Linked DNA regions of Kordia sp. SMS9. The protein of the gene in region 1 interacts with the protein of each later gene in a pairwise test. Links are inferred from orthologs where the notes say so. Each region holds a gene or a part of one and is shown in the gene's direction. Other genes may lie near its edges.

Region 1 (2,811 bases):
CTCCAAATTAGTTGCTGCGATTAATGATGCTATTACGCAACGGATTATTGAATTTGCGTTGGCAAAAATGGACACAAAACCACCTGTAAAATTTGCGTGGTTAGCAATAGGAAGTCAGGGAAGAGAAGAGCAATTGTTGATGACGGATCAAGATAATGCGTTGGTGTTTGAAGATGTTGCAACGGATCTTTATGAAGCTACGAAATCCTACTTTCTGAAACTTTCGGAGATGATCAATAAAAGTTTAGAAATGGTAGGTTTTGAATTGTGTCCTGCACAGATGATGAGTAATAATCCAAAATGGTGCAATTCGGTTTCGGAATGGTCACAGCAATTTAGCCGTTGGATTTCCATGCCCGATCAAGATAACTTAATGCTTTGTACAATATTTTTTGATTACGCTCAAGTGTACGGAGATGCAACATTGGTGCAGCAACTTTCTGAACATATTTTTAAAAGTATTGAAGCTTATGACATCTTTTTAACGTATTTGGGGAGAAATGCATTGCAAAATCCGCCGCCATTAAGTTTTTTTAGACAGTTTTTGGTAGAAGATGATGGCGCACATAAAGATGAGTTTGATATCAAAGCACGCGCCATGATGCCATTGGTAGATGCTGCACGACTGTTGATCTTATCTCACAATATCAAATCCATCAACAATACTTTAGAACGTTATGAAAAATTAGCGGAACTAGAACCTCAAAATAAAGACACCTATCTTTTTTGCATGGAAGCCTATAAAAATCTTTTACGTTTTAGAACGCACCACGGATTAGCAAATGGTAATTCTGGTCGCTTTATAGATTTAGCAGCACTTACCAAAAGGGAACGATTGCGATTGAAACGCAGTTTTAAAGCAATTAAAGAAATACAAGAGTTGATCAAAGTACGTTTCAAACTCTCTCAATTATTATAATATGAATTGGTTTAGACGCAAATCGTATCCTGAGTTTTGGAATACTTACAGTTCCTATTTTAAAACATCACAAGAACAACAACTTGAACACATTCGATTTGTGGTGTTTGATACCGAAACCACAGGTTTGGACACGAAAAAAGACAGAATACTTTCCATAGGTTGTATTGCTGTGGAAGGTTTAAAAATAAAAGTAGCGGATCAATTAGAAACCTATGTAATACAAGACATATTCAATAGTGAAACGGTAAAAATACACGGTTTACTCAAAGAAGGGAAGCTGACCAAAATTGACGAATTGGAAGCTGTACAACAGTTTCTAGCGTATGTCAAAGATGCAGTATTGGTAGCGCACCATGCGGCATTTGATGTTGCAATGATCAATAATGCGTTGCGAAGACTTGAATTGCCAAAACTGAAAAACAAAACGTTGGACACGGGACATTTATTTCAAAAAACGAAATTAGACACTAGCAAAGCACATTTCAGTCTCGACGAGCTTTCCAAACGTTTCAACATTCCCTTGCACGACAGACACACTGCTTCAGGTGATGCGTATATTACGGCATTGCTGTTTTTAAAAATCCTTTCAAAACTAACCGCGAGAGATCAATTAACATTGAAAGATCTATTAAGACCTGTGAGAGTTATATAAATTACTTCCCAATACAAAAATTCGCAAAAATATTCCCTAACAAATCGTCACTCGTAATTTCTCCGGTGATTTCTCCGAAATGATACAACGCTTGTCGAATATCAATCGCCATGAGATCGCTTGATAAGCCAGATTCCAATCCGTAATGGACTTTGTCAATTTCTTCCAAAGCTTTGAGCAAAGCATCGTAATGACGTGTATTGGTAATGATGGTTTCATTATTTCGCAACGCACCAGTATTGACAAATGAAACGAGTTTTTCTTTTAAAGAATCCACACCGATATTTTCTTTGGCAGATAAAATATGAATGTTTTCAATTTCTGATTGTAATTGCTCAATTTGTGGCTTTTTGAGCATGTCAGTTTTATTCGCAACAATAACAAGCGGCTTTTGCGGATATTTATTTTTGATTTTTCCAATTTCAGTTTGCAACACTGCCAAACTGTCGACTGTCAACTGTGAACTGTCAATCAAATAAATAACAACTTGTGCTTGTTCAATTTTTTCAAAAGTTTTCTGAATTCCGATGCTTTCCACAACGTCTTTCGTTTCGCGAATTCCCGCAGTATCAATAAATCGGAAGGAAATTCCGTCAATGATCAATTCGTCTTCAATCGTATCACGCGTTGTTCCTGCGATGTCGGAAACAATGGCGCGTTCTTCGTTCAATAGGGCATTTAGTAAAGTAGATTTTCCCACATTCGGTTCGCCCACAATCGCGACGGGAATTCCGTTTTTGATTACGTTTCCAACCGCAAACGAATCAATTAAACGTTTTAGGACGAATTGAATGCGTTGAATCAAAGTTTTAAACTGTGTACGATCGGCAAATTCTACATCTTCTTCGGCAAAATCGAGTTCCAATTCTATCAACGAAGCAAAGTTTAAGAGTTCTTCACGCAAGTTTTTGATTTCATTGCTAAATCCGCCACGCATTTGCTGCATTGCCAATTGGTGTGATGCTTCGGAATCGCTCGCAATCAAATCTGCTACAGCTTCCGCTTGTGATAAATCGAGTTTTCCATTTAAAAATGATCGCAAGGTAAATTCTCCTGCATTCGCGTTTCTACAGCCATTTCGCAATAATAATTGAATGATTTGTTGTTGAATGTACACCGAACCGTGACAGGAAATTTCAATAGTATTTTCGCCGGTGTACGAGTTTGGCCCTTTAAACAAAGACACTAAAACCTCATCCAAATAGCGATTGTCATCTATAATATGACCTAAATGAAT
Region 2 (5,033 bases), 1.7 Mb from region 1 along the record:
CCATCTCTTTTTGCACGCGAATCTGCGGCAACAATCCAGTAAAAAGGTTTCCCTTTTTTACCATGTCTCTGTAATCTAATTTTAACAGGCATAAAAAAATTAATTTGTGAGGTTCACGACCTCGATTATTAATAAGGCTGCAAAAATACTATTATTTCTGAAACACAACTACTTAAATCCACTTTTTTTGGTATTTCCGCACGAAAAAATGCGGTCGTGTATTCGATAGACGCTTTTTTAGCCGCAAAAATAGTTAATAACTTCATGGTTTCTATTTTAGAAATGCTAATTTATACCTATTAATTTAGTTTATACTGAGCGCAGTCGAACGTACTCAACCACTAATACGGTGTTCATAACTTCATCCAGAAAACAGGAAAAAAAATTGTAATTTTAGCACTGCAAATTCTTCCATACACCAAACTATATGTACTTAATATTTGATACCGAAACCACAGGGTTGCCAAAACGTTGGGACGCGCCAATTTCTGATACAGACAACTGGCCAAGATGTATCCAAATCGCTTGGCAATTGCATGACGAATTGGGAAACCTCATCGAACATCAAGACTACTTAGTCAAGCCCGAAGGTTTTAACATTCCGTACGATGCTGAGAAAATTCACGGAATTTCTACCGAATTGGCAGCCGAACAAGGATTTTCATTGCAAGAAGTCTTGGCAAAATTCAACATTGCACTGTCCAAAGCAAAATTTATTGTAGGACAAAATGTAGGTTTTGATGTCAACATTATGGGTGCAGAATTCTATCGCGAAAACGTTGCAAACAATCTGCAAGAGTTACCTGTATTAGATACCTGTACGGAAGATACAGCGAGTTTATGTCAATTGCCAGGAGGACGATTTGGTAAATTCAAACTACCCACACTAACCGAATTACACAATTATTTGTTCGGAGTTGGTTTTGGAGAAGCACACAACGCAACCGCCGATGTGGAAGCAACCACGCGTTGTTTCTTAGAACTCATCCGAAGAAAACAATATACGATTGAGCAATTAGATGTTTCACCAGATTATTTTGAACGCTTTTCGGAAAACAATCCGCAGCCAATTGAAATGATCGGATTGAAGCACATCAATCTCAAAAAGGCTTCTGAAAAAATACGAAAGCGACTCGAAAAAGAGCAAGGCGGAAGCGGAATTTCACAACAAGAAATAAACGAAAACCTTGAAGCCTTAAAAAATGCACCGTTTTCACACTTGCACAATCATTCGCAATTCTCAGTATTACAATCCACATCTAGTATTAGCGATTTAGTAAAAGCCGCTGGAAAATACAACATGCAAGGTGTCGCCATGACCGATCATGCCAACATGATGGGCGCGTTTCACTTTGTAAAGGAAGTGAGTAATTACAACAAAGGCATCAAAGCAAAAATTGCGGAAGCAGCCGAAAAAGGAGAAACCACCGATGCGCAACTTCTAAAACCAATTGTAGGTTGTGAATTCTTTGTGTGTGAAGATCATTTAGATAAAACCCGAAAAGACAACGGATATCAAATTGTACTCATCGCCAAAAACAAAAACGGCTATCACAATTTGGCAAAAATGTCTTCCATCGGATACACAAAAGGATTTTACTACGTACCGCGAATTGACAAAAAAGTCATTGAACAGTACAAAGAAGATATTATTGTATTGACGGGAAATTTGTATGGTGAAGTGCCAAACAAAGTATTAAACATAGGAGAAACACAAGCGGAAGAAGCATTGCTTTGGTGGAAAGAAACCTTTCAAGACGACTTGTATGTCGAAATCATGCGTCACAATCAAGAAGATGAAAATCGTGTGAATGAAGTATTGGTCAAATTGGCTAAAAAGCATGAAATCAAACTGGTGGCTACCAATAATACGTATTACATTGCTCAAGAAGATGCCACTGCGCATGATGTTTTACTATGTGTGAAAGATGGCGAAAAACAAGCCACACCCATAGGTCGCGGACGTGGTTATCGCTATGGATTGCCAAATCAAGAATACTATTTCAAGTCGCCAGACGAGATGAAAACCTTGTTTAAAGATTTGCCAGAAACCATACTTTCCATACAAGAAGTTGTCGACAAGGTAGAACCATTTGAGTTAGCTCGTGATGTATTATTACCTGCATTCGACATTCCAGAAGAATTCCAGTTTGAAGAAGACAAACACGACGGTGGAAAACGCGGAGAAAACAAATACTTACGACACTTAACGTACGAAGGTGCGAAAAAAAGATATGGCGAAATTACACCAGAAATTGAAGAACGACTCGATTTTGAACTTGCAACCATTGAAAATACAGGATATCCAGGGTATTTCTTAATTGTAGAAGATTTTATCCGCGAAGCGCGAAACATGGACGTTTCGGTTGGTCCAGGTCGTGGATCGGCAGCAGGTTCGGTAGTTGCCTACTGTTTGTGGATTACAAATATTGATCCGATGTTGTACGATCTGCTTTTTGAGCGTTTCTTAAATCCGGATCGTGTGTCCATGCCCGATATTGATATTGACTTTGATGATGAAGGTCGCGGTCGCGTAATGCAATACGTAATTGATAAATATGGAGAAAATCAAGTAGCACAAATCATTACGTACGGAACCATGGCAGCAAAATCGTCCATTCGTGATACCGCACGTGTGTTAGATTTGCCACTGAACGAAGCAGACCGAATCGCCAAATTGATTCCAAATACGAAACTGGCAAAGATTTTTGGAAAATCGGAAGCAGAACTCAAACAAAAATTTAGAGCTGAAGAAGTTCTACTCATCAATGAATTGGTGAATATTTCGGAAGAAGATGATTTGGCTGCGGAAACTGTGAACATGGCACGCGTGTTAGAAGGTTCAGTCCGTAATACGGGAATTCACGCGTGTGGCGTCATCATTACACCCGATGATATTACGAAGTTCGTTCCGGTCGCGTTGGCGAAAGATTCAGACATGTACTGTACACAATTTGATAACTCGGTGGTGGAAGATGCAGGTCTGCTAAAAATGGACTTTTTAGGACTGAAAACGCTGACGCTGATCAAAGATACGGTCAAGCTTGTTAAGTACAAACACGATGTTGAGATTGACATTGAGAACATTCCGCTTGACGACGAAAAAACATACGAGTTATTCCAACGAGGAGAAACGGTAGGCGTGTTTCAGTACGAATCGCCCGGAATGCAAAAGCACATGAAATCGCTCAAACCGACAACGTTTGCCGATCTCATTGCAATGAATGCCTTGTATCGTCCGGGACCGATGGAATACATTCCGAGTTTTATTCGCAGAAAACACGGAGAAGAAGATATTGAGTACGATTTAGATGCGTGTCAAGAATACTTAGAAGAAACCTACGGAATTACAGTCTATCAAGAGCAAGTGATGTTGCTGTCGCAGAAATTGGCCGATTTTACCAAAGGTGAAGCCGATGTCTTGCGTAAAGCGATGGGGAAAAAGCAAAAAGCCGTACTGGATAAAATGAAGCCTAAGTTTATCTCGCAAGCTTCTGAAAAAGGACATGCCGAAGACAAACTAGAGAAAATTTGGAAAGATTGGGAAGCATTTGCAGCGTATGCCTTCAACAAATCGCATTCTACTTGTTACGCTTGGATTGCCTATCAAACGGCGTATTTAAAAGCACATTATCCTGCGGAATACATGGCGGCGGTACTTTCCAACAACATGAATGATATTAAAACGATTACCTTCTTTATGGAAGAATGTAAACGTATGAAATTGGAAGTTTTAGGTCCTGATGTGAATGAATCGTTCTATAAATTTACGGTAAACGACCAAGGTGCGGTGCGTTTTGGAATGGGCGCAATCAAAGGTGTGGGACATGGTGCTGTAAAAACCATCGTGAAAGAACGTTCGGAAGGAAAATACAAATCGGTATTTGATCTGGCAAAACGAATAGATTTGCGCGCAGCCAATAAAAAAGCTTTTGAAAACTTAGCCTTAGCGGGCGGATTTGACTCGTTTGGCGATACACACAGAGCGCAATATTTCCATACAGAAAATGATGCGGTTACTTTTTTAGAAAAAGCCGTGAAATACGGTGCAAAATATCAAGAAAATAAAAACTCTGCACAAGTAAGTTTGTTTGGTGAAGCCAGCGAAGTGCAAATTGCTGAGCCACAAGTGCCGCCATGTGAAGAATGGGGAACGATGGAGAAACTAGCGCGTGAAAAAGAAGTGGTAGGAATTTATATTTCGGGACATCCGTTGGACGATTTTAAAGCGGAAATGGACTATTTCTGTAATGGCGATTTAACCTGTTTTTCTAAAATGGAAGAATTTGTGAATCGTGAAATTTCTTTTGGTGGCGTTGTGACAGAAGTGCAACACCGAGTTTCCAAAAACGGAAAAGGTTGGGCATTATTTACGGTGGAAGATTATACAAATTCGCATGAATTTAGAATCTTTGGAGAAGAATATTTAAAGTTTCGTCATTTCTTTGTGCCGAATTCATTCGTCTATATCAAAGCGTTCATTCGAGAAGGTTGGATCAATCGTGATACAGGAAAACGTGGCGATCCAAGATTGCAATTCAATTCGATGCAATTGTTGCAAGATGTGATGGAAACTGCGGCAAGAAAGCTTACGATTCAACTAGATGTAAATAAACTAAAAGAAAACACACTCGATTTTATCAACGAAATTTTAGACACACACAAAGGCGATAAATCATTACATTTTACCTTATACGAGCGTAATGAAAAAATAAAATTACAAGCACCCAGCAAAAAGAAAAAAGTAAATATTACGCAGGAATTATTGGATGCGTTGGCAGAAGAAGATATTTTGTATAAAATTAACTGATGACGTTTATTTGCTAAATGCTAAATGTTGAATTATCTGTAAAACGATTGAATTCGCGCAAATTTTTATTAATATTGAGAGTATTCAAAGAAGATTTCGATGCAATTTTTCTTCGTTTCACTCCGAAAAAACACTCGATCAAACGTTTGGTAAATTAACTGTAAAGAGTTATGAAAAAAGAAAACCTGCTCGTTTTTGATATTGACGGAACGTTGCTCGACAG

What was found. Proteins that work in one complex are often made in the same cells at the same time.
Region 2: the proteins of KORDIASMS9_RS16045 (region 1) and dnaE interact in binary tests that used the Escherichia coli proteins (3 or more experiments, as listed by UniProt). The link is inferred for Kordia sp. SMS9 from one-to-one orthologs.

The regions. Positions count from the first base shown.
Region 1 is NZ_CP031153.1:3,793,010-3,795,820, forward strand. What follows is about bases 10-2,747. They hold KORDIASMS9_RS16045 (PolC-type DNA polymerase III), read left to right. Parts: upstream 10-920; coding sequence 921-1,574; downstream 1,575-2,747. Other genes in these bases: KORDIASMS9_RS16040 (DUF294 nucleotidyltransferase-like domain-containing protein), read left to right, coding at 10-919; mnmE (tRNA uridine-5-carboxymethylaminomethyl(34) synthesis GTPase MnmE), read right to left, coding at 1,576-2,747. In the rest of the region: more of KORDIASMS9_RS16040, read left to right, coding at 1-9; more of mnmE, read right to left, coding at 2,748-2,811. UniProt on the Escherichia coli protein: DNA polymerase III is a complex, multichain enzyme responsible for most of the replicative synthesis in bacteria. The epsilon subunit contain the editing function and is a proofreading 3'-5' exonuclease.
Region 2 is NZ_CP031153.1:2,088,041-2,093,073, forward strand. What follows is about bases 51-5,010. They hold dnaE (DNA polymerase III subunit alpha), read left to right. Parts: upstream 51-427; coding sequence 428-4,810; downstream 4,811-5,010. Other genes in these bases: KORDIASMS9_RS09035 (30S ribosomal protein S16), read right to left, coding at 51-92; KORDIASMS9_RS23160 (hypothetical protein), read right to left, coding at 129-266; KORDIASMS9_RS09045 (HAD family hydrolase), read left to right, coding at 4,981-5,010. In the rest of the region: more of KORDIASMS9_RS09035, read right to left, coding at 1-50; more of KORDIASMS9_RS09045, read left to right, coding at 5,011-5,033. UniProt on the Escherichia coli protein: DNA polymerase III is a complex, multichain enzyme responsible for most of the replicative synthesis in bacteria. This DNA polymerase also exhibits 3' to 5' exonuclease activity. The alpha chain is the DNA polymerase catalytic subunit.